Regions from separate parts of the Paenibacillus sp. FSL L8-0333 genome, predicted to be linked through region 2. Evidence: riboswitches for the same ligand, from Rfam matches in the RefSeq annotation. Region 2 holds a riboswitch; each other region holds the start of a gene.
What was found. A riboswitch is a leader RNA that binds a small molecule or an ion and turns the genes downstream of it on or off. The one in region 2 is predicted to bind cobalamin.
Positions count from the first base shown of each region.

Region 1: linked by a shared signal. The riboswitch ahead of NYE72_RS04520 (DUF4430 domain-containing protein) and the one ahead of metE (5-methyltetrahydropteroyltriglutamate--homocysteine S-methyltransferase) in region 2 are both predicted to bind cobalamin.
Region 3: linked by a shared signal. The riboswitch ahead of NYE72_RS03860 (S-layer homology domain-containing protein) and the one ahead of metE (5-methyltetrahydropteroyltriglutamate--homocysteine S-methyltransferase) in region 2 are both predicted to bind cobalamin.
Region 4: linked by a shared signal. The riboswitch ahead of NYE72_RS02385 (anaerobic ribonucleoside triphosphate reductase) and the one ahead of metE (5-methyltetrahydropteroyltriglutamate--homocysteine S-methyltransferase) in region 2 are both predicted to bind cobalamin.

Region 1 covers NZ_CP150186.1:1,048,984-1,056,408, forward strand. Annotated here, with positions in the region: gene NYE72_RS04505 (beta-mannanase) at 1-323, shown strand, start outside; gene NYE72_RS04510 (hypothetical protein) at 406-1,668, shown strand; gene NYE72_RS04515 (glycosyltransferase) at 1,665-4,661, shown strand; cobalamin riboswitch at 4,789-4,992, shown strand; gene NYE72_RS04520 (DUF4430 domain-containing protein) at 5,162-7,425, shown strand, end outside.
Region 2 covers NZ_CP150186.1:4,920,099-4,927,523, reverse strand. Annotated here, with positions in the region: gene NYE72_RS22105 (sensor histidine kinase) at 1-694, shown strand, start outside; gene NYE72_RS22100 (ABC transporter ATP-binding protein) at 780-1,550, shown strand; gene NYE72_RS22095 (FtsX-like permease family protein) at 1,525-3,474, shown strand; gene NYE72_RS22090 (DedA family protein) at 3,493-4,116, shown strand; gene NYE72_RS22085 (undecaprenyl-diphosphate phosphatase) at 4,167-5,027, shown strand; cobalamin riboswitch at 5,127-5,333, shown strand; gene metE (5-methyltetrahydropteroyltriglutamate--homocysteine S-methyltransferase) at 5,488-7,425, shown strand, end outside.
Region 3 covers NZ_CP150186.1:884,134-891,558, forward strand. Annotated here, with positions in the region: gene NYE72_RS03855 (cellulase family glycosylhydrolase) at 1-446, opposite strand, end outside; cobalamin riboswitch at 789-990, shown strand; gene NYE72_RS03860 (S-layer homology domain-containing protein) at 1,154-6,763, shown strand; gene NYE72_RS03865 (DUF4430 domain-containing protein) at 6,835-7,425, shown strand, end outside.
Region 4 covers NZ_CP150186.1:542,098-549,522, reverse strand. Annotated here, with positions in the region: gene NYE72_RS02415 (SDR family oxidoreductase) at 1-205, shown strand, start outside; gene NYE72_RS02410 (DUF3221 domain-containing protein) at 397-741, shown strand; gene NYE72_RS02405 (hypothetical protein) at 1,058-1,273, shown strand; gene NYE72_RS02400 (undecaprenyl-diphosphate phosphatase) at 1,551-2,354, opposite strand; tRNA gene NYE72_RS02395 (tRNA-Thr) at 3,078-3,149, opposite strand; gene NYE72_RS02390 (MTH1187 family thiamine-binding protein) at 3,244-3,552, opposite strand; cobalamin riboswitch at 3,931-4,166, shown strand; gene NYE72_RS02385 (anaerobic ribonucleoside triphosphate reductase) at 4,408-6,393, shown strand; gene nrdG (anaerobic ribonucleoside-triphosphate reductase activating protein) at 6,390-6,905, shown strand; gene NYE72_RS02375 (ribonucleoside-diphosphate reductase subunit alpha) at 6,961-7,425, shown strand, end outside.

The DNA.
Region 1 (7,425 bases), 3.0 Mb from region 2:
TGAACCGGGTGATGGTCAGTGCAGGCAAAGCCCGGATCTATTATTCCATTCAACAAAAAAAAGCCTTATTCGGAAAACAAAAGACCGTACATATGGCGATTACGGCAGAAGTGCCCGTGGCACGGGATGTCCTCTGTTATGTCAAGAAACGTGGAGGGCATCCGGCAGGGAAAGAGGATGGTATTCTCTTTCCCTTCGTCCAGGATTTCGCTCCTGGACGCAATGTACTTCCGCCGATTGAAATCGGTAAGGATGATTTTGTACGCATCTTTTTCACCGATGGCAAGAAATATGGGCTTTATTACGAATTGGTACCGGAGTGAGACTCGGTCTACGTGTACAAGCGGGTAATGAGCAGTGCGTTCATAGCAAGTACGTAGATACAACTTTTGGGAGGATGAGTAGATGTCTTTTTTTAGCCGTTTTATGAAAAAGAATCAGCCGGAGCCGCGGCCGCTTTTTTACGATATAGTGTGTCCGTATTGCTTCACCAAATTCTCTCCGGAGGATGTCGTCTTTCGGGCTATGCACAGCCGGGAGGACGATGAAAATTACGCATTGGGTGAGGATGACGCCTTGAACAAATACCGTGAGCGCTTCGGGCTCGATACGGTAGATGACATAGAAGCGATTATCAACCCGGCGGATATTCCGGAAGAATATCATCATTACACGGATCATGTGTTAACTGGGCTTACGGATCGTTACGGTGTGCTTACGCGCAGACGGCTTTGCCCGGCCTGCCATAATGAGCTGCCGGTGACTGCCGGGAAGGTGCCAAGTAACATCATATCGATTATCGGGGCATCCCAAGTCGGGAAATCGGTGTATATGACCTCGTTGATCCACACGTTGCAGCATACTACAGCAGGTCATTTTGATGCCGCTTGTATGCCGCTTAATGCAGAGATTAGCCGTAAGTTCCGTACATTGTATGAAGAACCGCTTTTTGAGCGCGGGGATCTGCTGGCTTCTACACAGAAGGAAAAAATGCAGGAGCCTTTTATCTTTCAATTTGTCTTTAAGGATGAAAATAAACCGCCACTGACACTTGTATTCTTTGATGTAGCAGGTGAGGGTATGGTGGATCAGGATTATCTTGGACTTCATGGTCAGCATATCAAGAACTCTGCGGGTATTCTGTTTATGGTCGATCCGCTGCAAATCCGTTCTATCCGTGAAAAGATTCATATTAACATCGGTGACCGTCCCGGAGAATGGGTCTCACAATATGACGAGCCGCGCGATGTGGTGCTGACGATGTTTGGTGATTTTATTGCCTATCAGGAAAAGAGTAAGACAGACATTCCAACAGCGGTTGTACTTGCAAAAAGTGATATGCTGCATTCGCTGAAGGATGAGGATGGCGATTATATCAAGTCCAACAGCAATGTGTTCAATAACTATGTTCATCGCAAAACATTAAACATGGACGAGTTCCATAACATCGACGGGGAAATTCGCAGATTTATTGGTAAGGTGGACAGACCCTTTAAAGATACGATGGATGTTTATTTCGCGAATACGGGTTATTTTGCAGTATCTGCGTTGGGCAGCAATCCTGTGAATCAAAAGATTGAGGGTGTAGTAAGCCCGATTCGTGTAGACGAGCCATTTATTTGGCTGCTGCATAAGCTGAAGTATATTGAGGGGAGCGACGGCCCGTGAATGGTTTCTCAGGGTCAACAATCGCCCAACAGATGTATACCCGCGAACGTCGCGGAGTGTTTCGTTCCACAGAAGGCTTCGATACGGTAGCGAAATCAGATAGTCTAGACAATAATTTTGTGAAAAAAATCCTTCATCCCTTCTGCCTCTACGATGCTCCTGCGGAGTTAACCGCACGTGGGGAGAAGGATGAGGCTGCATATCCTGGAGCGCTGCACCTATTTCATGCCGAGAACGGGGATACAGTTATTGGGCTTAGTCGTTATCAAGCGGCCGATTTCACAGGCCAACGAAGCGCCTTTTTTGCACATAACTATGTAGTTCCTGCTTCACGTTCCGAAGAAATTGTGCAGAGCTATGGAGACTGGCTGCATGCTGATTTTGCAGAGCGTTATACTGGAGAGCTTGGTGGAACCTTGCCGGAGCTGCCCTCTATTCCAGTTGTTCGCACAGACCGCAGCCCGGATCCAATCGCAGGCTTACGCTTGTTAGGGATTGATGAAGGGATATTCAAGGCGTTATTGCAAGCTGTGATGCTCTCTGTAGCAGGTAAGAAAAAAATCTACGTGGCTCTAAACGTACCTATCACCGAGTTGTCCGCGCGGGCGGTGGAGCTTACAGAAATTCTGTATAGCGTGCTGCCGTATGAATTCCGCCGTAGATTAGGCGTGATTACGTATGCGAATGAACCGCAAAGCCGTAAATATATACATCTTAGCTTTGTGGAAAAAGGTTCGCTGCGTCCCGGTGATCGTAGTATTGAGAAGGATTATACCTTCGATTTGGCTTCCGGACGGATGGGGAATGTCGATTTTGGTGAGTCCCGCCAGCCTTATGCTGATTTGGTGTGGAAGCTGTTACTGCTGAATCCAGGAGATATTAACGACTTTGTAAGCTTCGCTGATCAGATTCTGCGTGGAGAGAGTCCTGAGCATAAGCTATCCCTTGCTTTCTATAATGAGCTGGCTATATTTTATGAGATTGAGCAAGGGAACGAGCATTTATATACGGAGAATAAGAGTGCGGTGCTAAGTGGTTTGCTCTCTTACCTTAAACCAGACGGTGCAATTCATTCTAGAATCCGCTTGAACGATATTTTCTTAGAACGGTTCGACCGGGAATTTGATCTGATTCGGCAAAGGAATGTGCCAGATCCGGCGATTATGGAATGCTTTAAGGAGTATTTTGTACTTAAGGATCACAATTACAGGGTCAGAATCGTGGATTATTTCATCAATGGGATGCTTCATAGTGTGGAAGCGGGCCGCAAGGATATCTTGAGTGCCGCTTACGGGATCATTGAGAGTAATGATGAGTTAAGTGCAGCCTACTTCCAGCGCGTGATGTCTGAAACATATTTCCGTAAGCAGCTACTTGAGCCTTATATGGAATCAAGACTAGCTGCGGCGTCCAGATCTGCGGATATACTGAGCTTTGTACTCCATTGGGGGCGGTTCCTGCCAGTGGCGTTAGAGCAGTCTTTTGCTCAAAATGCTGTGAAGGATTATTTGCTTGAAAAGCTCCAGCTGGAACATGATCCGGTGGCTTCTGTAGCGGAAATTCATGAAATTGTAGATAAGGCAGAAAAAGATCGCCGCAAAGGAACAGGAGTTGCTCCTAAGGCACTCTCCCTAATGCAGGATCTTGCTGCTTCAGCAGATAGATTCTTACTGAATCGCTTATCGCTTTCCGATATGACGCAGGAGGAGCTTCTGGAGGTAGTTTTTTTACGTTATGGTAATGTTGTCGATTGGCAGCCGCCACTGGATAGGATTAGCAAGCAGAAAGAGAATGCGCTGCGTGCAGCTTACCGCTGGTTTGGTGAAGAGAAGCCGAATGAGGAGATTTTTGCAGGATTGTCTCCGCAGGAACTAGACGATGTGCAGCTACTGGGTCGTCGTTTGCTAAAAGAGGCGCGTGTTCTGGAACCCTTTGAACGGCTTCCGCTAGCCTTTTACTATACAACTCAGCGTGAAGGGGGTCCGCTGGATTACGATGCGCTTCTGGAGCTGTTAAAGCGTAAAGCCGGTTCCGACAAAGAAATCATCTATCGGTTTTTTGCTTGGTCGCAAGGCAATCCTTTATTTACGGTTTCGAATAAAAAGCTGCAACCGGGTTACCGTAAGGCGATTCTGAAGTATTTCCTAAGCAGTGATCGTGAAGCGTTCAAGAATCGGGAATTCCGAAAGAACTATGTCGCGGCAGCTCGGCCTGCTCTGCAAAATGTGTACAATGAAGCCCGCTCCCAACTGGCTTCCCCGCTGGCGCGCTGGATCAGCCGCAGCCGATTTCGACTCTTAATCTCCGGCTCCATTACGGGTATTCTGGTGATTATTGCAATTATCGTATTCAGTATGCTGCGTCCGGATGATACGAAGACGGCTCTGCCGGGGACAAGCCCTGAGCCGACCCCTGTTCAGAGTGCAGGTAATGAGCTGCCTCCGGCTTCAGTATACTTGAAGGATCAGAGCGACGAAGGAGATAAGGGGAGCAGCATATTGGTGTTCACCTTCGCAAGTGCAGATGACTGTGTGCAGTTTCAACCGACTGAGATTAGTTTAATGTCTTCGTCTACAGAGATAGATAAAAGCTTTAAGGTCGCTGCTACGAATGGCACTTGTCCAGTGCCGTCAACGGATGGGACGGATGAGGGAAACGCCGCTGACGATTCAGATGCCGCTGGCACTACTGGAGGAACAGCAGAAGGTGCAGATGCTCCTAACGCAGTAGCTGATGCTTCTCCGTCTCCTACGCCTTCCTCTGATACTGAGGACAGCACTGGGTTGCCTTCCGCAACAGCTGTGACTGAAGGTGAACAACCATCCTATCAGGTTGAGGTTACATTGGAGCCTGGAGCGACAATTCTAGAGAAAAGTATGATCAAGGCCGGAAGATTTACATTGATCGTAGATCCCGACCCTAATATTCCACCAGCTTCTGATTCAAGTGCTGAACCCTCCCCAACTGCAAATCCGGAAGGAACAGCTGAATAACAAGCTTTCTGAACAGCAATACCTACCGGCAGGTGGTGTATTGCTGTTCATTTTTTTGCTGCCCATACTAAGCTTTTCTATAGACATGCTATGTATTAATAGATATGATTATGGATGTCAAAATAAGATACTACATACTGGAAAAGGTGCAGACTCTATCAATCTAGTCGTCTGCTTAAAAGGGAAGTCCGGTGCATGAGTCCGGCGCGGTCCCGCCACTGTATGTGCGGAGTTTTTCTTCTATAAGCCACTGCCCCGAAGGTAGGGTGGGAAGGTGAAGAACAGCGATGAAGCATCAGCCAGGAGACCTGCCTTTTTCGTGAGCGTTTCTATTCTTCGTGGGGTAAGAATGTGGAACATATACAGATGGACTGTTGGCAGGAAGCAAGCGCCGCAGCCTCGATTTGTAATCTTCCCTGACCGCCCTCTAAAGGGGCGGTCTTTATGTTATGCGTCTTATTCCCAGCAGTACCCATTCTTATACAGAAAGAGGTTAAACAATGAAGAAAATCATGTCTTCCAAGTTTGTAGCACTTGGGCTGGCCCTATTCATGGTCATTTCAATTCTAGGAACATCTCTTGCTCCGGCAGGACAAATATTTGCAGAAGCGAGCGCTGGCGCCGGTCTGGAGGCAACTGCTGCGGAGCGGATTAATGTTGCGGATGCGACTTATGCGGCTGCAGAATATCTCTTGAAAGGTGGCGTACAATCAGATTGGCAAGCCATTGGCTTAGCGCAAGCAGGATATAAGCTGCCAGCCAGTTACCATTCAGAGCTTGAGAAAAAAGTAAAGGATGCAGCTGGCAATTTCGCCAATGTAACCGATTATGCTCGAATCGTGCTCGCAGTGAGAGCGATTGGTGCAGATCCTACTAGCTTTGCTGGTAATGGATCAACTCCTGGCTATAATCTGATTGAGAAAATTTATAATAATAGCAAGCTCGGTGAACAGACGCTTAATAATCCGGTATATGCTTTACTTGCGCTGGATTCTGGTAAATATAATATCCCAAGTGACGCGAAATGGACGGCGGATAAGCTCCTTACGGAGATTCTCTCCAAACAGAATCCGGATGGGGGCTTTGCATTAACCTCAGGCGCAAGTGAGCCTGATATGACAGCGATAACCTTGACGGCTCTGGCGGCACATAAAAATAATCCTGAAGCCTACTTAGCAGGGCTACAAGCCGTAGCTTGGTTATCTGCAGCTCAAGATAGCCATGGGGGTTACGGTGACAGTGCTGAAAGTAGCGCACAAGCAATCCTTGGACTCACATCCTTCGGAGTTGATCCTAGTGGATTAGAATACACCAAAAACAAAGTGGATCTAATGGAGAACCTGCTTAGCTATCGTCTAGCTGATGGTAGCTTCACCCATAGCCGTGGTGGAAGCAGTAATGTTCTGGCGACAGAGCAAGGACTTCAGGCGCTGGTTGCGTATAATTTGCTGTATAAAGGAAGCAACAGTAAGCTATACGATTTTTCCAAATCCTCCGTTCAGAGCTCACTCATCTACGCTCCTGTAACGATTGAGGGACCACGGGCCACGTTGGCACAAGGGTACGCCTATGCTGGCAACGCACTTGGAGCGTTAGAGAAGCTGGCGCTTCAAACGAACTTGCCGATCACGAATCCTTCGGGCAGTTATGTGACTGGCATCGGAAGTATTGCTGCTGGAAGCTTTGGTGGTTATGACGGATGGATGTATGTTGTATCACGTGACGGAAAATGGATTAATCCCGATGTAGGCATGAGTGATTTTGTACTTAAAGATTCAGATCAGGTACTGGTTTATTATGCCGGAGATGACACTAAGCTTGTGGATTCCGTTACCCTTTCCAAAGCAAATCTTAAAGAGGGCGATTCTTTTAACGTCATTGTAACTAGTAAGACGTGGAAATGGGACGCTGCTACGAACACTTCCTCTCCTGTAACTGCAAAAGCTGCGGGTGTTCAGGTCCAAATTGGAGCTCAGACGGTAACGACGAATGCTAAAGGTGAGGCCGTATTCTCAGGAAATGTGCCCGCAGGTGACTATACACTGACTGTAACTGGCTACCGCGAAGGTAAAGCGCCAACGGTTGCTAAATATACAAAAGCTATAAAGGTAATTTCTAAGAATGTAACAGCTTCACTTACCGTTGAAGGCCCGGAAGGATTGATTAGTGAAGGGACTTTAAAAGCCTCCAATGCTCTTGAAGCGTTGCAGCAACTAGGGTCTACCGATGATTTTAAAGTAGATATCACCAAATCGTCTTATGGCAACTTTGTATCAGGTATCCATGGAGTTTCGCAAGGTACTTACGACGGATGGTGGAGCTTCGTAGTATCACGCGGCGGGGAGTGGATATATCCAAGTGTGGGTATGGATGCGTTCGAACTACAGGAATCCGATCGTGTGCTTGTCTATTATGCAGGTGAAAATACACAGGTTATAGATTCTGTGGCGCTTTCCCCAACGCAGCCAAAAGCTAATGAAGCTTTTACCGTAAAGGTTTCTCAGAAAAAGTGGGTGTGGAATCAGGACAGCTTCACTTCTGATCCGGTTACCTCACCAGCAGCAGGTGTGCAGGTTTCGATTGGTGATAAGAAGGTAATCACGAATGAACAAGGTGTAGCTGTTGTTGATGGGGGTCTCCCGGCAAATAGCTATACAATGACTGTTACCGGCTATGCTAAAGACAGCGTACCGAGCGTAGCGCGTTATACTCAGTCTCTGACTGTTGGATCGTCTGTTATTGCTCCAGTTAAAGCTACCGCTAC
Region 2 (7,425 bases):
CAGCTACCGCCACAAATTAGAAGAACATATTCACTTTATTAATCAATGGGTACATGGCATGAAGACGCCGTTGTCTGTCATTCATCTGATCATTCAGGATAAGGATGGCCCTCCTTTTACGGCAATTGGTGATGAACTGGATCGTCTGAAAAAAGGACTGGATACCGTGCTTTATACGGCCCGTCTGGATACTTTTGAACACGATTTCTATGTGGAACGGCTGAATTTGGAGACAATCGTGCGTGGTGTGACCTCTGAGCAGAAGCGGCTTTTTATTCGAAAAAGAGTTTTTCCAGCTATACAAATAGATGAGCAGATTACCGTAACTACGGATGAAAAATGGCTCACTTTTGTCCTTACGCAGCTGATTACGAACGCTGTACGTTATACGACTGAAGAGGGCAAACATGTTTTTTTCCAAGGGATGGTCACGGAAGATAAGCAGACTGTGCTTGAGATCCGGGATGAAGGAGTGGGCATACCAGCAGGAGATCTGCCGCGCGTGTTCGATGCATATTTTACCGGGGTGAATGGACGAACCTTCCAGGAATCTACGGGGATGGGTTTATATCTCGTGAAGCAGATCTGCGGCAAGCTTGGACATGAGGTGAGTATTCGTTCCGAAGAAGGAAGCGGGACCACCGTGCGGATTGTATTTAGGGAGCAGCATATAACAAACCTTACAAATGTGTAAGGGCATTGTAAGTTTCAGAAATAGCAGCCCATGTGTACACTTTGTATAATGAAGGCAATCCAGTCGAAAGAAGGAGAGGTAACACTTGCCCATTCTAGATGTTCATAATTTATCAAAAATATATGAGGGTAAAGTGTCCACTCAGGCGCTGAATCATATCCGCTTTTCTGTAGAAAAGGGGGAGTTCGTTGGCATAATGGGCCCATCAGGGAGTGGGAAAACAACGCTGCTCAACACGATTGCCACCATCGACCAACCGACCTCCGGTCAGATTCTGATCAACGGGCGAGATCCTAATCTGCTTAGCAGAAAAGAAAAGGCACTTTTTCGCCGTCATGAGCTAGGCTTCGTCTTTCAGCATTTTAATCTACTGGATACGCTCACTGTAGAGGAGAACATCGTATTACCTTTAACGCTTGCAGGTGCCCGTGTCCCAGAGATGGAGAGCAGGCTAAAAGAGGTCACTACCTTGCTTGGCATAGAACATTTGCTGAAGAAGCGCACGTATGAGGTCTCAGGCGGACAAATGCAGCGGGCGGCTATCGCCCGGGCGATGATTCATCGTCCAGCGTTAATTTTGGCGGATGAGCCCACAGGCAATCTGGATTCCAAAGCCTCAGGGGAAGTCATGAATATGTTGACAGAGGTGAATAAGGAAGAAGGAGCTACGGTGCTGATGGTCACGCATGATGCAGTGGCTGCGAGCTTTTGCAACCGGGTCATCTTTATTAAAGACGGACGTTTCTATAGTGAAATGTACAAGGGCAGTAATAGAGGCGCTTTCTTCCAAAGTATTATTGATATGTTGTCTCTGCTTGGGGGAACCAGCCATGACCTTTCGGCAATTCGCTTATAGGAATGTAACACGTAATAAACGCAAATATGCCGCTTATTTTGTCGTCAGTGCTTTTTCGGTGATGATCTTTTTCGTGTGCGCTTTGTTTATTTACCATCCGGATATTTCAAAGAGCTTAATTTATAGTACGGCGGCTCATACGATGATGGTGGCAGAGGCAATTATTTATGTCTTTTGTTCTTTGTTCGTGCTCGTATCCGTTGGATCCTTCCTGCAGTCGCGGAAGATGGAGTTCGGAATTTTATTGATGCATGGAATGACGAAGAGACAGCTAAACACCATGGTTTTTCTGGAAAATATGATGATCGGCACCTCTGCCATCCTGACGGGTACCCTTCTCGGGTTACTTCTGGGCAAATTATTCCTGATGATCGGATCCACTTTTTTGGGAATTCCCCTGTTAACCTTTCATCTCCCATGGCAGGCACTTGTGCTTACGATCTGCAGCTTCGTGTTATTGTTTTTTCTGATATCGCTTTGCACCTTTGTTTTTATCGGCAATGAGTCACTGATGCGTCTGTTTCAGGGAGAACGTAAGGCAGAAGAAGAACCCAAAGTATCGTTTATATTGTCATTTATCTCTGCTGTACTGCTGATCAGTGGTTATTATATGGCGGCTACTGCAAAAGCTGCTTCCGTAGAGAAAGTCATGTTTCCGGTCGTTGCGATTACGGTTATCGGGACGTATCTCTTTTATACCCAGCTAAGTATTTGTGTGGTTAAGCTGCTTAAGGACATTCGGCGCTTGTATTGGCATCGTACGAATATCATCACTTTATCGGGCTTGTCCTACCGCTGGAAAGAGAATGGCCGAATGTTTTTTATGGTGACGATTGTATCCGCAGTCTCCTTCACTTCAGTAGGGGTATTTGCATCGATACATACACTTTCCAGAGAGCTGAAATTGGATTATCCTGCAGCAGTGGGTTATGTAGCTAAAGGAAATCAGGCGGATGAACCCTTTGATCAGCATCTGAACGAAATTAAGGAAGAGCTCAAGACGCACGGACTCCCTTATGAAGCGCTTAGTATCCCGATTAAATATGCTGAGGTCGAAGCTCAGACTGGACCCGATCGCACTTTACGCCTTCCCTTGATTGCTTTTAGTGATTATAATCTCGCCCTGCAGCGTGCAGGTTTCACAACGGCTGAGCGTGCTCTGGTGGGCAACGAAGGTCTGGTGATGATTGGTTCACAGCGGGATCGCAGTTTAACAGAAGGCAGAGTAAAAGCGGTCTATTCCTTGCAGCAAGGACTTGCCATTAAAGAAATAGGTTATACCGCGCAAGTCCCCATTGCTGAATATTTATTGCCGGAGCTGGATGGTAGAGATGGCGGGGATTTTAGTGGTGTCGTGATCAGTGATGAGCTCTACAGCGCTATTGATCCCGTGCAGACGGATCTTTATACAGGTTTTTATGTAGAGGATTTTCCACAGACGGTAGGTATCGCAGATGATCTTGCCCATAAAGGCAAACAGTCCTATGAAAGTGATTCTCCGTATGCGATTGTGATCAGCGGCACGCTGTTTGAGCTTCAGAAAACATTGTATAACACAATGCTTTTTGCTTCATTGCTGGTGGGTACTGTCTTTTTTATCGCGGCAGGCAGCTTTCTTTACTTCCGGTTATATACCGATCTTGATCATGATCGCAATCAATATTCCACTTTGTCCAAGATGGGGCTTACGGATAAAGAACTCAATCGAATAGTCACAATTCAGCTCGCTCTATTGTTTTTTGTGCCGGTCGGAATAGCTATTTTACACAGTGTGTTTGCCTTTATTGCGCTTCAACGGTTGTTCTACTTATCTATCGCAACGGAGACAGGCGCGGTGTTACTCGGATATTTGGCTGTTCAAGGACTATACTTCTTTTTTATTCGCAGCCGCTATTTACGCAACCTGAAGAAGAACTTGATATGAGAAATGGGGGTAACAAGAATGCAAGCATGGATTACAGACTTTATGGAGCAGTTTGGTTACTTCGGTATTTTTCTGATGCTGGCCTTTGAAAATATATTTCCACCAATTCCTTCAGAAGTGATCCTGCCCTTTGGAGGGTTTATGACCACTACGACGAGCTTAACTATACCTGGTGTAATCATTGCTGCCACGGCTGGATCACTACTGGGTGCAGTAATTCTCTATTATATTGGCCGATTATTGGATGTGAGCCGGTTAGAGAAACTGGTTGAACGCTGGGGGGGCCTAATTCGCGTCACTAAAAAAGATATCCACAAGGCTGACGCCTGGTTTGATAAATATGGCTATTGGACTGTATTGTTTTGTCGGATGGTTCCGCTGGTCCGCAGTCTGATTTCGATTCCGGCGGGAATGTCAGGTATGAAATTTGGAGTATTTATGATCTTCACAACGATTGGCACATTGGGATGGAATTTGCTGCTTGTGCTTATTGGCGCAGCTTTGGGCGAATCCTGGGAGGACATTGCCATGTACATGGATGTCTACTCCAATGTGGTCTATGTACTAATTGCTGGCGGATTAGTTATTCTTGGGTTTCTGTACTTCCGCAAACGCAGCCGGAGAATGAACATTGAGGGCTAAGCGGGTGGAGGACTGATAATAGAAATGACTATTAAAAAGGAGGGAAACACATGGAGCTATTAACGATTATTAAAGCCATTATTTTGGGGCTTGTTGAAGGTTTAACCGAATTTGCTCCAGTATCCTCCACGGGTCATATGATTATTGTTGATGATATGTGGCTGAAATCACAGGAGTTATTTGGACAATATACGGCAAATACCTTCAAAATAGTTATTCAACTGGGTTCTATATTAGCGGTTGTTGTGATTTTTAGAAATCGATTCATTGATCTGTTGGGCTTAAGGCGTTTCAGCCGTAAGCAGTTGGACCCTGTAACAGAGAAGCTACCGCAGTTAGAGCAGGGCGGGCACCTCAAGCTGACACAGGTTCTGGTAGGGTTAGTGCCTGCAGGTGTGTTAGGTGTTCTGTTTAATGATTATATTGATGAGCATTTATTCTCTACCTCAACGGTGTTAATTGGTCTAGTGATCGGGGCTATATTAATGATTATTGCGGATCTGTTTGGGCCGAAGAAGATCAGAACTGAGAGTGTAGATCAGATTACATACAAACAGGCACTTGGTGTAGGTCTTGTACAGTGTTTTTCGTTATGGCCTGGATTTTCACGCTCGGGCTCGACGATTTCTGGTGGCGTAATCCTCGGGATGAGCCATCGTGCCGCTGCTGATTTTACGTTTATTATGGCAGTACCCATCATGGCAGGTGCCAGTCTGTTGTCACTGATGAAGAACTGGCAATATTTCACCATGGACGCGCTGCCGTTTTTTATTGCAGGCTTTATTAGTGCCTTCCTATTTGCGCTGTTATCGATGCGTTTCTTCTTAAAACTGATCAATCGTATCAAGCTCTTACCGTTTGCTATATACCGTATAATTCTTGCTGCTGTAGTATATTTCGTATTTTTCTAAGTCCGTTATAAGGAATCGATATAACAGAAGCCCCAGTAATCTATTGCAGATTGCTGGGGCTTTCACGTATGATGACATCAGATTAAGACACTCAAATGATGAATGATATCGGAGACAGGTGCTGACCGGAAAATAGTAATTCGGTAGGCTTAATAGGGAAATTCGGTTCGAAGCCGATGCGGTCCCGCCACTGTAACGGAAGAATCTCGAGCAACAGAGGTCACTGGCAATTTACTACTGCTGGGAAGACTGCTCAAGATGTTGACGCCGCTAGCCAGGAGACCTGCCTGTTTCAACAGCACTGCTTCACCTACGGAAGATAGGGAGGTGTTAGACGTTAACCATGGGTATATCATGGGCGTCTTTCCCTTTGACTTTTTTAGGGAAGGGCGCTCTTTTTTATAGGAAAGCAAGTAGTTTTGGAGTTTGAAATAAGAGATTGAAGAGGGAGTGTATCGAAATGACGAATAAGGTAAAAGTAAGCAATCTTGGATATCCGAGAATCGGAAAGAACCGCGAATGGAAAAAGGCACTGGAGGCATTCTGGCAGGGGAAAATAAATGAGGAGCAATTCCGCTCCGAAATGGCAGCAATCCAGCTGCAGCATTTGAAGACCCAGCAAGAAGCAGGAATTGAGCTTATTCCGGTAAATGATTTTACATTTTATGATCATGTGTTGGATGCGGCTGTTATGTTTGGAATCGTACCTCCACGGTATGCGTATGATGGCGGCGACATCGGGCTTGATCTTTATTTTGCAATGGCCCGTGGTAATGCTGAGGCTACTGCCTGCGAGATGACCAAATGGTTCAATACGAACTATCACTATATCGTTCCAGAGATCGGCACACAAACACCACGCCTGACTGAAAACAAACCTCTAGCGGCTTATCGTTTTGCTAAATCGCAGGCAGGGATTGAAGGTAAACCGGTACTTTTAGGTCTGTATACCTTCCTTAAGCTGTCCAAAGGTTACGCAGCGGCAGATATCGCCAAGATTGCTGCACGTTTTGTTCCAGTCTATGTTCAACTGCTACAGGAACTGAAGCAAGAAGGGGTAAGCTGGGTACAAATCGATGAGCCAGCGATTGTTACAGGCATAAGTAAAGAAGAATTAACACTGCTTAACTCGATATACACAGACATTGCCGGCTCCGTGCCGGGCTTGAATATTATTTTACAGACGTATTTTGAAGCTGCTGAGCCGCTGGAGGCACTGCTAGAGCTGCCTGTTCAAGGCTTGGGTCTTGACTTTGTGCACGATGGTGGAACGAATCTGGCTTCCATCGAACGTCTTGGCTGGCCGAAGGACAAATGGCTGGGTGCCGGAATTATTGATGGACGGAACATTTGGCGTTCCGATTTAGACGCTAAGCTGCAACTGGTAGAAAAGCTCAGCGTTCATGTACCGCTTGATCGTCTTATTCTTCAGCCTTCTTGCAGCCTGCTGCATGTCCCAGTCACCGTTCAAGGTGAAGTGAAGCTGAAGGCGACAGTTAAGAATGCGTTAGCCTTTGCCGATGAGAAGCTTAAAGAGCTTAGTCTGCTCGGAGCAGCCGTCGCAGATAAAGGAGAAGCTTCTCAAGCAGCGCTGGCCGCTAGTCGTGAAGCTATTGCAGCGTTCCGCGCACTACCTGAGCGTGGCCGTAAGGATGTGGCGGAGCAAGTGCTTGCACTTGCAGCTCTACCAGACCAACGCAGTCTGCCTTTTGCTGAGCGCTTAAAGGTGCAGCAAGAGAAATGGCAGCTTCCACTTCTGCCAACCACTACAATTGGTAGCTTTCCGCAGACAGTCGAAGTGCGCCAGGCGAGATTGAAATGGCGTAAAGGGGTCTGGAATCAGGAGCGTTATGATGGATTTGTTCGTGAGCAGATCGCGGATGCAATTACCTTCCAAGAAAAGCTAGGTCTGGATGTTCTGGTCCACGGCGAGTTCGAGCGTACAGATATGGTGGAGTTTTTCGGAGAAAAGCTGGATGGATACTTGTTTACTAGTAATGGCTGGGTTCAATCCTACGGTTCCCGTTGCGTTAAGCCGCCGGTGATCTACGCGGATATTGCATTTATACAGCCTATGACTGTTAAAGAAAGCGTCTATGCACAATCGTTGACGAAGCTTCCGGTTAAAGGAATGTTGACGGGCCCTGTTACTATCCTCAATTGGTCATTTGTACGTGATGATCTCAGCCGGGAAGAGGTAGCCAATCAAATTGCTCTTGCCCTTCGCCATGAGGTAAAAGCGTTGGAAGATGCAGGCATCGAAATGATTCAAGTGGATGAGCCGGCTATTCGTGAAGGACTTCCGCTAAAGGCAGAAGACCGTGAGCATTACCTGAACTGGGCAGTGAAGTCGTTCCGTGTTGCCACGAACCATGTGAAGGCTACGACACAAATTCAT
Region 3 (7,425 bases), 2.8 Mb from region 2:
TCCATATGGCTTACCCATAGCCAGGAATCATGATGGACATTAATCATGACATAAAGCTTGGCGTCCAGTGCCCAGCCGACAACTTCTTCCACACGGTCGAGGTAGGCTTTTTCTAGGGTATAGTCTGGTGCCGCACCCATGTGAGTATCCCAGGTCACAGGAATCCGAATACTTTTATAGCCTTGAGCGGCGATCTTTTTAATAAGTTCTTGGGTCACACGAGGATTGCCCCAGGAGGTTTCGTCCTCACCTGTAGCATCTAAAGTATTACCGAGGTTCCATCCGGGCTGCATTTCGTCTACATAGGATTGGATCTTACTCTTTGGCGCTGCCTTAGCTTGTTGCTCATCCTTAGTTGCAGCTGCAGCCATGGATGAGAACAGAGAGAGCAGAAGAGCGGTGACAAGTGTCAATGATAAGAAGGATTTCTGGATTCGCGTAGTCATTGAATTCTCCTTTGTGAGATAAATTTAGGATGCTTGGACCTGGCTTTGACGCTGTACTTGGTGGTTAGATGAACACGAACACCTCCAATGTTATTTTTGTAAACGCTTTCTGAATATACCCTAACATAGAATTCACTCAGCGAGTACCTTACTAATTTGTGGCAAATTCATATAAGAATTAGTGATTTAAATTAATTTTCCCCACAGTTGGATAAAGAAATTATTTGAATATCCCTACTCGTAGAAATTGGTTATTCAATAGGATTATCTCTAGCTGCCCGTTATACAAAAAAGAAATATAACATGACAAAAGCATATATATTAGATATGATGAAGCATGAAAATTTAAAATTAGAAATAGGTGCCAACTATGAATGTTGCGGAAGTACAATCATAGATTGGTTAAATGGAAAGCGGGTGTGAATCCCGCGCGGTCCCGCCGCTGTAAAAGAGGAGTCCTTGCAAAATGCCACTGGGAAACTGGGAAGGCAGCAAGGGTGATGATACTTGAGCCAGAATATCTGCCTTTTTCTGTTACACCATCAAACTCTACGATCGATAGAGAGGTGCTTGAATAGTGTTTGCCAGCTAGTATTGTGGTTCACTATCTTAACCTCTTGACGTTTATGTTGAGTGGTTTTTTTTGTGGTTATAAGAAAGTTTATTCTGTTTTTTATCATAGGTATGAAGGGAAGGGTTATGGAAAAATGAAGAAAAATAAGTTTTTAGCGTGGTTACTCATTGTAGCTGTATTTATCACGACATTCTCTACAAGTGTTATCCCAGCTCAAGCAAATGGAGCAAGCTCTACTCTTAAAGGGTACGTAACTGTAGCCGTAGAGAAATTCACCGTAGGCCAAGGGTATATTAAGGAACCTATTAAAGTTCCGATTTATGAAGGCGATAATGGCGCATCTTTAATAACACGTGCGCTAGGTGATGGGAATTATAGATATTTAGGAAATATAGATAGTGGTTTTTATTTATCAGAGGTTAAAGATAGTGGCAGAAGTGAAGTCAATATTCCACAATATATTTTAGATATGATTTCAGCCGATGGGAAAACAGTCGGCACTAAAGCAGACCCAGAGTGGTTAAGTCAGTTTGACTATACCTCCATGTCGGGTTGGATGTATGCAGTAAATAATGTGTTTCCTCCGTTTGGGATGACCGATTATAAGCCTCAAGACGGTGACATCATTCGAACTCAGTTCACCACTTATGGCTATGGTTCTGATCTTGGTGGCTGGGGAGAAATCCCCGTTCAACTTGCCAATAAGGATGCTTTAACTGCGGAAATCGCCGAGATTAACAGTGACCCTAATAAAGAAACTATTTTGGACAGACCAGTAGTACAATCGGCAGTTTATCAAGCCTATTCCGTGCTCGAAAATATGGCAAGCTCTCAAATAAGTGTAGATCATGCACTTGTAGGGCTTAACCATGCATTAGACATAGAACCCCCTGTTATTACAGTAAGTGGCATACAAGATAAACAGGAAGTATCCAATAAAGAAATAAGCTTCAAAGTAGCTGTCACAGACAATGTATATAGTGACATCATTCCAGAAGTGAAGCTGAATGGTGTTACTTTATCACCTGCGAATGGGGAGTACAAAGCTTCTCTGAATTCAGGCAGTAATGCAATTACTGTAACGGCTCTTGACGGAGCTGGAAACAAAACAAATGTAACTTATCAAGTTACTTACAAACTGGAAACTACAGTTGCCGTCAAACAACAGTTAGATAAAAGCCTTGCCTATATTCTAAACACTGTAAAGAATCCGTCGTTTGGAACAGGTAGTGGAGAATGGTCGATCCTTTCTCTGGCACGGGCGAACTATACAGTACCTAACGGTTATTACGATCTTTATTACAACAATGTAGCAACGAAAATAGCATCGATCATTAAAGAGGATGGAAAACTCGACGCCAATAAAAGCACAGAGAATTCCAGAGCAATATTAGGACTTACCTCTATCGGAAAAGATATCACAAATGTTGCGGGATATGATCTAAGAAAAGCACTCGCTGATTATCAATATATCCAAAAGCAAGGCAATAATGGTCCGATTTTTGCTCTGATCGCTCTAGATAGCCATAACTATGAGATTCCTGTAGTTGAAGGAATTACAGAACAGACCACAAGAGAAAAACTAGTTCAGTATATTTTAGATAAAGAGGTTAAAAAAGGTACAGCAGAAGCTGGTGGCTGGGCATTAGGCGTAACCAAAGCAGATGTCGATATGACTGCGATGGCGATGCAAGCTCTTGCACCTTATTATGCAACCCGTGATGATGTAAAAGCCGCCGTGGATCGGGCCATCCAATGGCTGTCCGATAACCAAAACAATCAAGGCGGATTTACAAGCTGGGGAAGCACTAGCAGCGAGAGTATCTCGCAGGTAATTGTAGCCTTAACTGGTGTAGGTGTAGATCCGCACACGGACGCTAGATTTGTTAAAAGTGGAAATTCGCTTATTGATGCACTGCTTAGCTTTGCTGCACCTGAGGGTGGATTTAAGCATATCCTCACAGGCAAAGTGGACAATATGGCAACGGACCAAGGTACGTATGCACTTGTGTCTTATGATCGTCTGATCAATCATAGCAGCCGTCTCTTTGATATGAATGATGTGCAATTAGAACAACCTACTACTGTTGTAGCCAAACAACAATTAAATAAAAGCCTTGCCTATATTCTAAACACTGTAAAGAATCCGTCGTTTGGTACAGGTAGTGGAGAATGGTCGATCCTTTCTCTGGCACGGGCGAACTATACAGTACCTAACGGTTATTACGATCTTTATTACAACAATGTAGCAACGAAAATAGCATCGATCATTAAAGAGGATGGAAAACTCGACGCCAATAAAAGCACAGAGAATTCCAGAGCAATATTAGGACTTACCTCTATCGGAAAAGATATCACAAATGTTGCGGGATATGATCTAAGAAAAGCACTCGCTGATTATCAATATATCCAAAAGCAAGGCAATAATGGTCCGATTTTTGCTCTGATTGCGCTAGATAGCCATAACTATGAGATCCCTGTAGTTGATGGAGTTACAGAACAGACCACAAGAGAAAAACTAGTTCAGTACATTTTAGATAAAGAGGTTAAAAAAGGTACAGCAGAAGCTGGTGGCTGGGCATTAGGCGTAACCAAAGCCGATGTCGATATGACTGCGATGGCGATGCAAGCTCTTGCACCTTATTATGCAACCCGAGATGATGTAAAAGCCGCCGTGGATCGGGCCATCCAATGGCTGTCCGATAACCAAAACAATCAAGGCGGATTTACAAGCTGGGGAAGCACTAGCAGCGAAAGTATCTCACAGGTAATTGTGGCCTTAACTGGTGTGGGCGTAGATCCGCACACGGACGCTAGATTTGTTAAAAGTGGAAATTCGCTTATTGATGCATTACTTAGCTTTGCTGCACCTGAGGGTGGATTTAAGCATATCCTCACAGGCAAAGTAGACAATATGGCAACGGACCAAGGTACGTATGCACTTGTGTCTTATGATCGTCTGATCAATCATAGCAGCCGTCTCTTTGATATGAATGATGTGAAAGTGGAACAACCAGAAGAACCGGGGCCTGGGCAACCAGAGGGTCCGAAAGAATTTCCGTTACCTTCTGGGGAGAACCCGAAAGTTGAAATCCCAAATGACGCTAATGATTATATCGTTCCGATCAACACTGGAGATAGCAACAAAGAAATCACAGTAGCTATTCCGGAGGGAAATCAATCGAAGGTTAGTGTCAATTTACCAAGTAACAGCGACCTTCCTCAGATAGAGGCCATAAAAGGTAACGTATCTGTAGTCATTCCTAAGGGTGCAAAAGTTACAAGTGGGGATGCCTCTGCAATTGAACTGATTTCAGCTTTAACCGGTGGAGAATCTGCACTAAAAGATAGTGTGAATCAGATTATTCCCGGGGACAAGAAGCTTGATAATATTCTTCAAACATTTTCCATGGGTGGTAGTGCAAGAGTAGAATTCAGTCAATTTATTACGTTAACCTTTAAGGACCTTAAAGGAAAAGATGCAGCTTATATTCAAAATGGCACTCCTCATGCCATTCAAAAATTTGCAAGTGATGACTTAGGTTTTGCAAGCGGTAAGTCTGAGTATGCCTATGATAGTGGAAATGATTTAATTGTAAAAACCAATCACTTCACTGACTACATTGCTTATGCTTCCAGTGCAGTACAAACACCTGGCGGCGACGGTGGTAACGGTAATGGCGAAGGTAATGGTAGCGGAAATGGTGAAGGAAATGGCGGCAACAATGGTGGCGGAACCACTCCATCGAAACCATATGTAATCCTGTCCGTGGATAAGCTTACGATTAATAAGGGATATGTTGTTCCATCTGTACAGGTAGAGCTACAATCTGGTGACACAGTGTGGTCTGTACTAAAAAGAGTGCTGGATAGCCGCGGTATCGACTATAGAGATTCCTGGAACAGTGACTTTGGAAGTGTATATGTTGAATCCATAGCTGGTGATGGGGAATTTGACCATGGCAGCGGCAGTGGATGGATGTATAATGTGAATGGGAAATATCCTAATTATGGTGCATCTTCATATGACCTAAGTGCCGGGGACAGAATTCAGTGGCGTTATACTACGAATTTGGGTGTGGATCTAAATGCACCGATACCAACGATGAGCCCAACCCCAACGCCTAAGCCTGGTGCTACTCCGGCTCCTGGTGGGGGAGCTAATCCGGAAGGCAGTGGTGATCCAAATGTGAGTCCATCTCCAACAGTGACTCCTAAGGATCCTACCCAGAATACGAATGATATTAAACAACTGTATACAGATGCTGATAAGATCTCTTCCTGGGCCTATTCAGCGATTGAAACAGCTACAGTAAAAGGATATATCCAAGGTAACAATGGTCAGGTGAATCCGAAGGCTTATATCACAAGAGCGGAGTTCACTAAGATTCTCGTTTCTGCATTAGAACTTGATATTAAGAGTGATAAAGGCATTACCTATAAGGATGTCGCTCTAGGCGATTGGTTCTATCCATATGTGAATGCTGCGCATAAGGCAGGTCTAATCACAGGCTTTAATAATGAATTTAAGCCGAATGACAAGATTACTCGTGAGCAGATGGCCGCAATTATCGTCAGAGCATTGGCCATCCCGGCGACGAAGCCTGGAACAGCGATTAAAGATATCAACACAGTATCGGCATGGGCCAAAGCAGATGTAGAGACCGTTGTTGCGACTGGTTTGATGTTAGGTGATGATAATCAATTTAAGCCTAAAGAGCTAGTAACCAGAGAAATGGCGGCTGTTGTAGCTACTAGAACCCATGATTATAAGAGTGGGAACAAAGTGGTTAGTCCAACTATTCAGAATACAGCAGTTAGTTCTTACATTCAGAACACAGCTGCCTTTTTGCAAAAAACAGTAACAAACCCGGTCATCTCCTCGGTTGGCGGGGACTGGACAGTCTTCGGGCTGGCACGTTCAGGTGTGAAGGTTCCAGATAGTTATTACACTAAGTACTATGCAAATGTAGAAGCGACTCTTAAAGAAAAATCAGGGAAGCTGCATAGCGTAAAATATACGGAATATGATAGAGTTATTTTGGCATTAACTTCAATCAACAAAAATATTGATAAAGTGGCGGGTTATAACCTACTGGAACCGCTCGCGGATTTTGATACTGTAATTAAGCAAGGTATTAATGGACCTGTGTTTGCTCTCATTGCACTGGACAGTAATCATTACGACATTCCAGTGGTTAAGGATGTAAAGACGCAGACGACTAGAGAGATGCTCATTGATTATATTTTGGGCAGAGAGATCAGCGGCGGTGGATGGGCACTAGGCAGTAATGCTACAGCGGCTGATCCAGATATCACAGGGATGGTCATTCAAGGCTTAACGCCTTATTACAAAACCAACGCCAAAGTAACAGCTGCTGTGGACCGGGGGATTGCTTGGTTATCCAAAACACAGACTGCAGACGGTGGTTTTGCAAGCTGGGAATCTACAAATTCCGAAAGCATCGCTCAGGTGATTGTAGCTTTAACTGGCCTTGGTATTGACCCGCATAAGGATTCCAGATTTATTAAAAATGGACATTCCGCAGTAGACGCATTGCTTAGTTTTGCTGCACCTGAAGGTGGCTTTTATCACGTGAAGCAGGGTGGAGTAGGCAATGGAGGCGCGCAACCAGGAGAAGTAGATCTTATGGCTACGGATCAGGCGATGTATGCACTGGTTTCCTATGATCGGCTCGTTAATGGCCAGACACGTCTTTATGATATGACAGACGTCAAATAGAATTTTATTTAGAGAGATAAGCAAGGGTAGCGTGTATACCCTTGCTTATTATTTAAGGTGGGACTAGAGAAATGAACAAGAAGAAATGGTTAACCGCGATACTAATCATAGGTGTATTGGCTATCGCCTTCTTTTGGGGCGGGGATTACCAGAAGAGCCCAAACAAGGTCGCTAATAGTAGCGTTGAGACACAGGTTATAGAGCCAGAGAACACTGCTTCCGCAACAAATGTTGATGTTGAACCCACTGAGGCAATCGCTACCGAGACAACGGAGATAACACCGTCAGCTACGCCAAGTGAAACAGCTAAGCCCATTGAAGCCCTAAAACCAAATGAATCGGCAACACCAACGGATGCTGTAACACCAACAGGAACTGCAGCACCAACAGAAGTTGTTACGCCGGCCGCAACAACAAAACCTGCTGCAACGAAGCAACCGACCGCAACGCCGAAAGCGGCTAAAACGTCCGTGCCGGAAACGAAAGCGACGGCAAAACCCGTAACAAAACCTGATTCAAAAGTAGCGACAACAGAAACCAAGCAGGAACCGAAAAAGGATGAATTTCTTACCGATCCAGTGCCGAGCGGGAAACCTAAACCAGTGGAATGGCAAGATGCAACAGTAGATAAGAAGAAGCAATTAACGGCTACCTTGTCCGTG
Region 4 (7,425 bases), 2.5 Mb from region 2:
TGTTAATCCATCAGTTCTTCAGTTTAGAGATAAAATGTTAACAAAAGGAATTCAAAAAGAATTTGTGACTGTTATGATTGGAATTTACTTCACTGCAAAAATTGGATTAGCCAAAAAAATCACGCCCGATTTACAAATATTACTTGGTAAAAGACCCATTACATTCAAAGAATTTGCACATGACTATAAGTACGAATTAGTTTAATCATGGTGGTTTTTTGGCTAAACCATCAGGAAGCATTTCAGGATACATTGTTACTGCCGCGTGCGAGGGGAATCAATAAAGGTCGTCATAATGGATATGCTGCTGTTTATTCTTATATTGGTAATGTACAAAATGCTATGCCTGTGCAACCGATTTTAAACTAATGTCGTAACCACTAGAGGGGAAGGTCCATGATTCAAAAACCACGTACTACTATTAAATGGACTCTTATTTTTGTTTTTTTGTTATTAGTCACCGCCTGTAGTAAGAATGATGAAGTTTTGAAAGGAATTGTACATACAATAGATGTAGAAAATAAAAGAATTTTAGTAATTTCCGAATTAAAAGAAGAAGACTTGAACAAGGAATACAAGGAGGTTCTCGAATCTAATGAGTACTCTCAAGCCATTTGGGTAAATAAAGTTGCACCTTCTAAATATAAAAAAAGCGATGAGATTAAAGTATTTTTTGAAGTAAGTGATGATTCATTCCCTGCACAAGTTACCGCCAAAAAAATCACCAAAATCAAGAATTGAGCAAAAAGAATAGAATCTACTATAAAGAAGCGGCGTCTCCAAAAGGGGCGGCGCTTCTTTGTGTAGATTTAAGGAGAAATCCATATTTATAAATGCACTCTGTGCAAAAAAGTGACCCCACCACTTTCGGCAGGGTCTAGATCTATTTTATAAGGGGGTTATGTGATTACTATAATCCTCTTAGCTTAAATAAGTATGAAGCCCGTCTAAAGATTTGCTGAAATATTATTATTTTTATCGAAACCGATCAAATATAGTAACGTATCAATCTTAATTTTCAAATTACTACATATACAAAATGGAGGTGTGTATAAAGATGAAAATATTCAGTCTATTGCTTGTAGCATTGTCTTCCATTGGAGTAGTTGCCACATTCGGATTTTCAACATTCAGCTTAATCACAGGAATTATAGGAGGGCTTATTGCAGCATTTGCAATTTCAGGCTACTTGCAGTCTGTCAGACGTGATTACCCCAATGAGAGCTATGAGAATAAACAAGTTAAGTATCAGTCGAACTATAATACTTGGTAAGCAAAAGCCCCACCTTAAACTGGTGGGGTTTTTCATATTCCCAAACACTTGTAAAATCACTTTGTGATATTAATGGTAGAAGAAACAAACGAGGGATAATGGCTAGCTGTAGAAGTGCTTTCACCGAAAATTCATTCCTTAGTTCATAGACTACTTGAGCTTTGTCTTGTTTGGTGATTTCCCCTTGTTTTGAACCTCTAGTTTAATCTGTGCAGGATATGATGTATAGCCCTTTTTAAAAGCTTCTTTCCCATGATGTTCATATTGACTAATCCAATTACTGTATGACAATTAAATAGAAGAGAGCTGCTAAAACAAACCGGTATAGAGCAAACCACTCCAATCGAAGTCGCTTAATCAGTTTGATGAACGTCACTACTGCAATCATTGCCACAAGAAAGGATGTCGCAAAGCCAATTAACATTAGAAGTAAATCGTCAGAACTCAGCAAATCACGACTATCGTACAAATCCAACAAGCTTGCACCAAACATAACTGGCACGGAAATAAGGAATGTAAAATCTGCGGCGGCTTTTTGGCTAGTGCCAAGCAACAGGCCACCTGAAATTGTCGAACCTGATCTCGAAAATCCCGGCCATAACGCCAAGCATTGGAACAGACCAATTCCGAAAGCCTGTTTATAATTAATCCCATCGATAGTATCAGCGGTTTCAGTCCGCCTATTCCGCGCTGCAATGATCATCAACACCCCACCAACAACTAGACCGATCAAAACAGGGGTTGGACCAAATAATTGGCTTTTTATTGTGTCCTTGAAGAGAAGATATAGGATTAATGCTGGTAACATAGCCAAAATCATATGAATGACATTTAATCCTTTGCTTTTGGAAAAATCCATTCTAATCATATTAACCCCAATTTCCAAATACCTTTTCCAATAAAGAATTAGAACTGCCATCACTGCACCCAACTGAATAACAATTTTAAAAGTTATTGCAGCATCTCCCTCAAAGCTAAGCAAATCGCCTGCTAAAATAAGGTGTCCAGTAGATGATACTGGTAAAAATTCAGTTAAGCCCTCTATTATGCCAAGTATTATTGCTTTAATTACGTCAGTCATCAGTGGATTGTCCCCTTTCGGAAATAAAATCATTTAATTTCCAGTATAAGGGAGACACGTAAACTTCCCCATCGATTAACCTAACAATATTCAATTCAGAATGACATAATTGTCACATTGCTCATTATTTCAGTCTTAAGGGGGCTTTGGTTTGCAAAACACAAAATATTAAGTATAATGTTACTGTCGAAACGCTAAGGCGTCTGTACAGGATGGCTACCTGGCACTGATGATGGCAGGCCAAGCGCTTTATAAAGTTTTCTTTATGTGTATTTATACTTTAGGAGCGTGGTTATCTATGAAAATTAATATTACCGCACATTTTAACATTGATATTACTTTATCTCTTCATCTGTTAGCCGTAGCCAGTCTTGCTTATGAACTCAGTTCACTGACGAGCTCGTGAAATTCGAGCGAAAAGTATCTGTACTAAGACACCTTGTGGTGTCTTTTTTTATTTTTATAGTAATTACCATCTAACCAATCTGCCCCCGCAAGAGAAAAGCAGCTTATGCTGCTCCTCCTCCACCATCCTTCATTCTGACTGCTGTCAGCTTGCGACACGCCTTCCATCTGCTCGACAGTGACCACTAGTCATACCGTTTTCATTAGCGATTTCGCCATGTCTTATCTTTTAGAAGAATGTTAGAAGCCAGGGGATTTAATGAAAAATGACGCGGTCCCGAAACCTCGGAAATCCGCGCCACGTATGGTTTTTTGGGATGCTGGTGAAGGGAATTGAACCCCCGGCCTACGCATTACGAGTGCGTTGCTCTACCCCTGAGCTACACCAGCTTAAAGCTGATTTTTCTGTCAAACAAAAAATATTATACAACTTTCAGCCAGAAACGCAAGCCTATTTCTCCCTGTTTTCCGCCCTCCTAAACTGCTAATCCACCTGTAGCTTACGCTCCACAGACTCTAACTTTCCACGGCTAGTGGAGGGTTTATCGCGGCGGTCGTCTATTTTAAGTGAGGTAGAGACACGTTCTGCACCTGCGGCAAAAGGAGACTCATGCAAAGCTTCTACCGCGGCAAAAATGCGTTGCAGAGGCCCTTCGATGATCGTCCCCATGGACGTAAGTTCATATGTAATCCCTTCTACTGTCTTCAGCACCCGCTGCATATCCGCAACATAGCTGCTAAGACTGGTACTGCCTGTTCCAATTGGAATAACTGTAACTTCAGCAATAGGCATGAGAATACCTCCTCGAAATTTTATAGTACCTATCTTCTTCCATTGTAACAATTCCACCGCTCTGTCACAAACTAAGCAAGATTATCCTCCCTTATCTCTTCTATTTCTTCTGATTACTCCAAAATATGACTTTGGGCTAAGAGTATTTTCTCATGCGCAAATTCTAGGGTCATCTGCACTATATTTATGGACTCTTTGTGGCATCTTTTCGGACAATTTATGAATCATTTCGCATCTCCCTGTGGATCAATTGTGGATTACTTATGGACAGCCTGTGGATCATTTGTGGAGTACTTTTAAAGAACCCGCTCCCCGCGCGGGTTTTCTAAAAAACTGTTTACAAACACAACATCTTGGGTTATTTTTATCTAACGACAACAAAATATAGTGGAGACAGGCGCTTTGATCCTTAACCGGATTTAGAGCTTAATAGGGAAGCGCGGTGAGAATCCGCTGCGGTCCCGCCACTGTAACCGGATGGCCTTCTTAAGCTTCTGGGAAGCTTGAGAATCCACATCTCCCGGCAGATGCCACTGAGGGTTAGGAACACCCTTGGGAAGGCGCCGAGAGATCCCACGGAAGCCAGGAGACCTACCTGTTTCGACGACACCAACTATTGATGCCTGCGAGGAACAGGGATGGTGTCCGCATGCGGTCATCTACGTAGAGACCTCTGCAAATATCCGTGTGGATATTTACATAACGCATCGGGCATTTTCTGCCATCCTCGGGTAGGGGATGCTTTTTTTATGTAATCAGAACAAATATACGACTGCTTATGGCAGTCCAACTTCCTATGGATATATGGATTTGATGATAGATGTTTTTCTTTTATACTGAGAGGAGAGCTGTACAATGACGTTGTTGGAGAGACAATTTAATGGAGTAGAAAATGCACGGGAAGTTCTTTTAGAAGAGCTCATTGATTTAGGCCGGGATATTATCGACAGTCGGGATATGGACCTATTGCGCGAGAATGCCAATTTGAATGGAGAGAGTTTCTCCGGTAAAATGAGCAAGTTCGGCAGTGAATATTCAAAATGGTACGCCCGCAATTTTACGATGCCGCCGCAGCTAGTGCAGGCTATTGATGACAATGTCGTCTATGTGCATGATCTGGATCAATACGCGATTGGAACGACGAACTGTATTTTTATCCCGTTTGATAAACTTCTCCGTGAAGGTTTCAATACCGGCAACGGCAGCGTTCGTCCTCCGAACTCAATAATGACTGCTATGTCTCTGGTAGCGATTATTTTCCAATCCCAGCAAAATGCTCAATATGGTGGTGTATCCGCCAATAAACTCGACTATGATCTGGCACCTTATGTAACCAAATCCTTCGCCAAGCTGTTCCGCAAGGGTCTGGATTATTTTGAAGAAGGACAAGCTGATGAATCTTTGGGCGAGATTACGATGAGCCGGACCGATCTGGCGGAGTTATATCCAAGAGCGTTCCGTTTTGCACTAAAGGAAACCGAAATCGAAACCCTGCAAGCGGCTGAAAGTATGGTACATAATCTGAATACCATGTCCAGCCGATCCGGTGGACAAATACCGTTTACCAGCATCAACTACGGTACTTGTACTTCACCAGAAGGTCAGCTTGTGATCAGTTCTCTGCTAACAGCAACTATGAACGGACTTGGCAGCGGAGAAACACCAGTGTTCCCGATTCAAATCTTCAAATGCAAGCAAGGAATCAATCAACAACAAGGCGATCCTAACTATGAACTGTTCCTAAAAGCGGCTGAATGTTCTGCGCGCAGACTATATCCAAACTTCGCTAATCTGGACGCTCCGCTCAACTTGCAGTATTATGATCCAAGTGATCCTGATACGGAGTTCGCTACAATGGGCTGCCGAACCCGAGTGCTCGGTGACCGTTTTGGTCGTAATCATTGCTCTGGAAAGGGCAACCTTTCCTTTAATACACTGAATCTGGTTCGGCTAGGTCTGGCACACGGCACAGTAACAGGCAGACGTACCATCGCAGACGAAGCTGGCTTCTATGAAGATCTAAATCATTATATGGATATTGCGCTGGAAGGACTTCTTCATCGGTTCCACATTCAAACCGCACAAAAAGCTAAAGCTTCCGATTTCATGATGCGAGAAGGCGTCTGGGAAGGCGGCGAGCATCTTGCACCTGATGACACTGTAGGCGATCTGCTAAAGCATGGCAGTCTGTCTCTTGGCTTCATCGGTATGGCGGAATGTATGAAAGCTATGTACGGCAAACACCATGGCGAGGATATGGAAGTTCATGCCAAGGCGCTGGCTATTGTGCGTCATATGCGGGACTATTGCGATCGGAAAAGTGAGGAACTGGATCTCAACATCACTCTGTTCGCAACTCCAGCAGAAGGTTTGTCCGGTAAATTCACAAAAGTTGATCGCAAGGTACTGGGTTCCATTCCGGGCGTAACCGACCGTGAATATTATACGAACTCTTTTCACATCCCTGTATACTTCGATCTGGGTGCTGCTCAGAAGATCAGCTTGGAAGCTCCTTTCCATGAATATTGCAATGCCGGGGCTATTTCTTATGTCGAATTAAACGGCAATGCCCGCAACAACCCATCGGCTTTTATCAAAATCATTAAATATGCGCTCGAACAACAGGTCAGCTATTTCAGCATTAACCATCCGATTGACCGCTGCTCCAGCTGTGGATACGAAGGCGTAATTGGGACAAACTGTCCTTCCTGCAACGCACATGAGAATGACGTGCACATCCGCCGTTTGCGCAGAGTTACAGGTTATTTAACCGGCGACTATCAGACCCGCTTTAATGCCGCCAAACAAGCTGAAGTACGGGATCGCGTTAAGCATCTATGAATATTTGCGGTTACTATCCGGAGTCGATTAACGAGGGAGAGGGCATGCGGGCCGTCCTCTTTCTCAGCGGCTGCCGCCATCGTTGCCCGGGATGTTTTAATCCCGAGACATGGAACTTTAAATATGGAGAAGTCTTCACCTTAGAACGACAACATGAAATTATTGCAGAAATCGCCGCTAACCCTTTGCTGGATGGTCTGACACTGGCAGGCGGCGATCCTTTTTTCTCAGCAGAAGAGTTGCTGGGGTTCATTCATGAGCTTCGCGCTGTACTGCCAGGCTTCTCAATCTGGATTTACAGTGGTTATACGTACGAAGAACTTACAGCCCTTCCCGGTACGCCGGAATGGGATCTACTTAAGCAGTGTCAGGTGTTAATAGATGGAAGATTTGTAGAAGAACTGAAAGATACTACGCTTCTCTACCGGGGAAGCTCCAACCAACGCATTATCGACATTCCGGCCAGCATGAACGGCTCGGAGGTCTTTCTGTGGCAGCCTGCTGCGCTATAATATATCAATTTTTGATATTGAAAATTAATTTGAAATAAGAAGGGATGAACTAACCATGCCGCAATTCGTAGTAAAACCGGATAATCGCCAACTGGCTTTTGATGAGAACCGTCTTTCCGTCTACGCTGACCGTATTCTGGAAGGTCTCGATCAACTAAATAAAGAAACTTTGCTGCGTGGAGTGAATTCCAAACTGCGTCGTGACTCGGTAAGCGGAGAAGAAATCAGCAACGCCTTCACCATGAGCGCTCTAGAGCTTGTAACAAAAGAAGAGCCTACCTGGAAGTTCGCAGCTGCCCGCGCCCTTCTGACAACCCTTTATAAAAAAGCTGCTGTTCATCGCCGCTACAAAGCTTATCCAGAAGAGCCTTACGGTGAATTGTATCCACTAATTACGGATCTCGTGAAAAAAGGAATCTATCGCGAAGAACTTCTAAGTCATTACACCAAAGAACAAATTATCGAACTAGGTGGGTGTATCGATTATACACGCGACCTTTTGTTTGACTATATCGGTCTG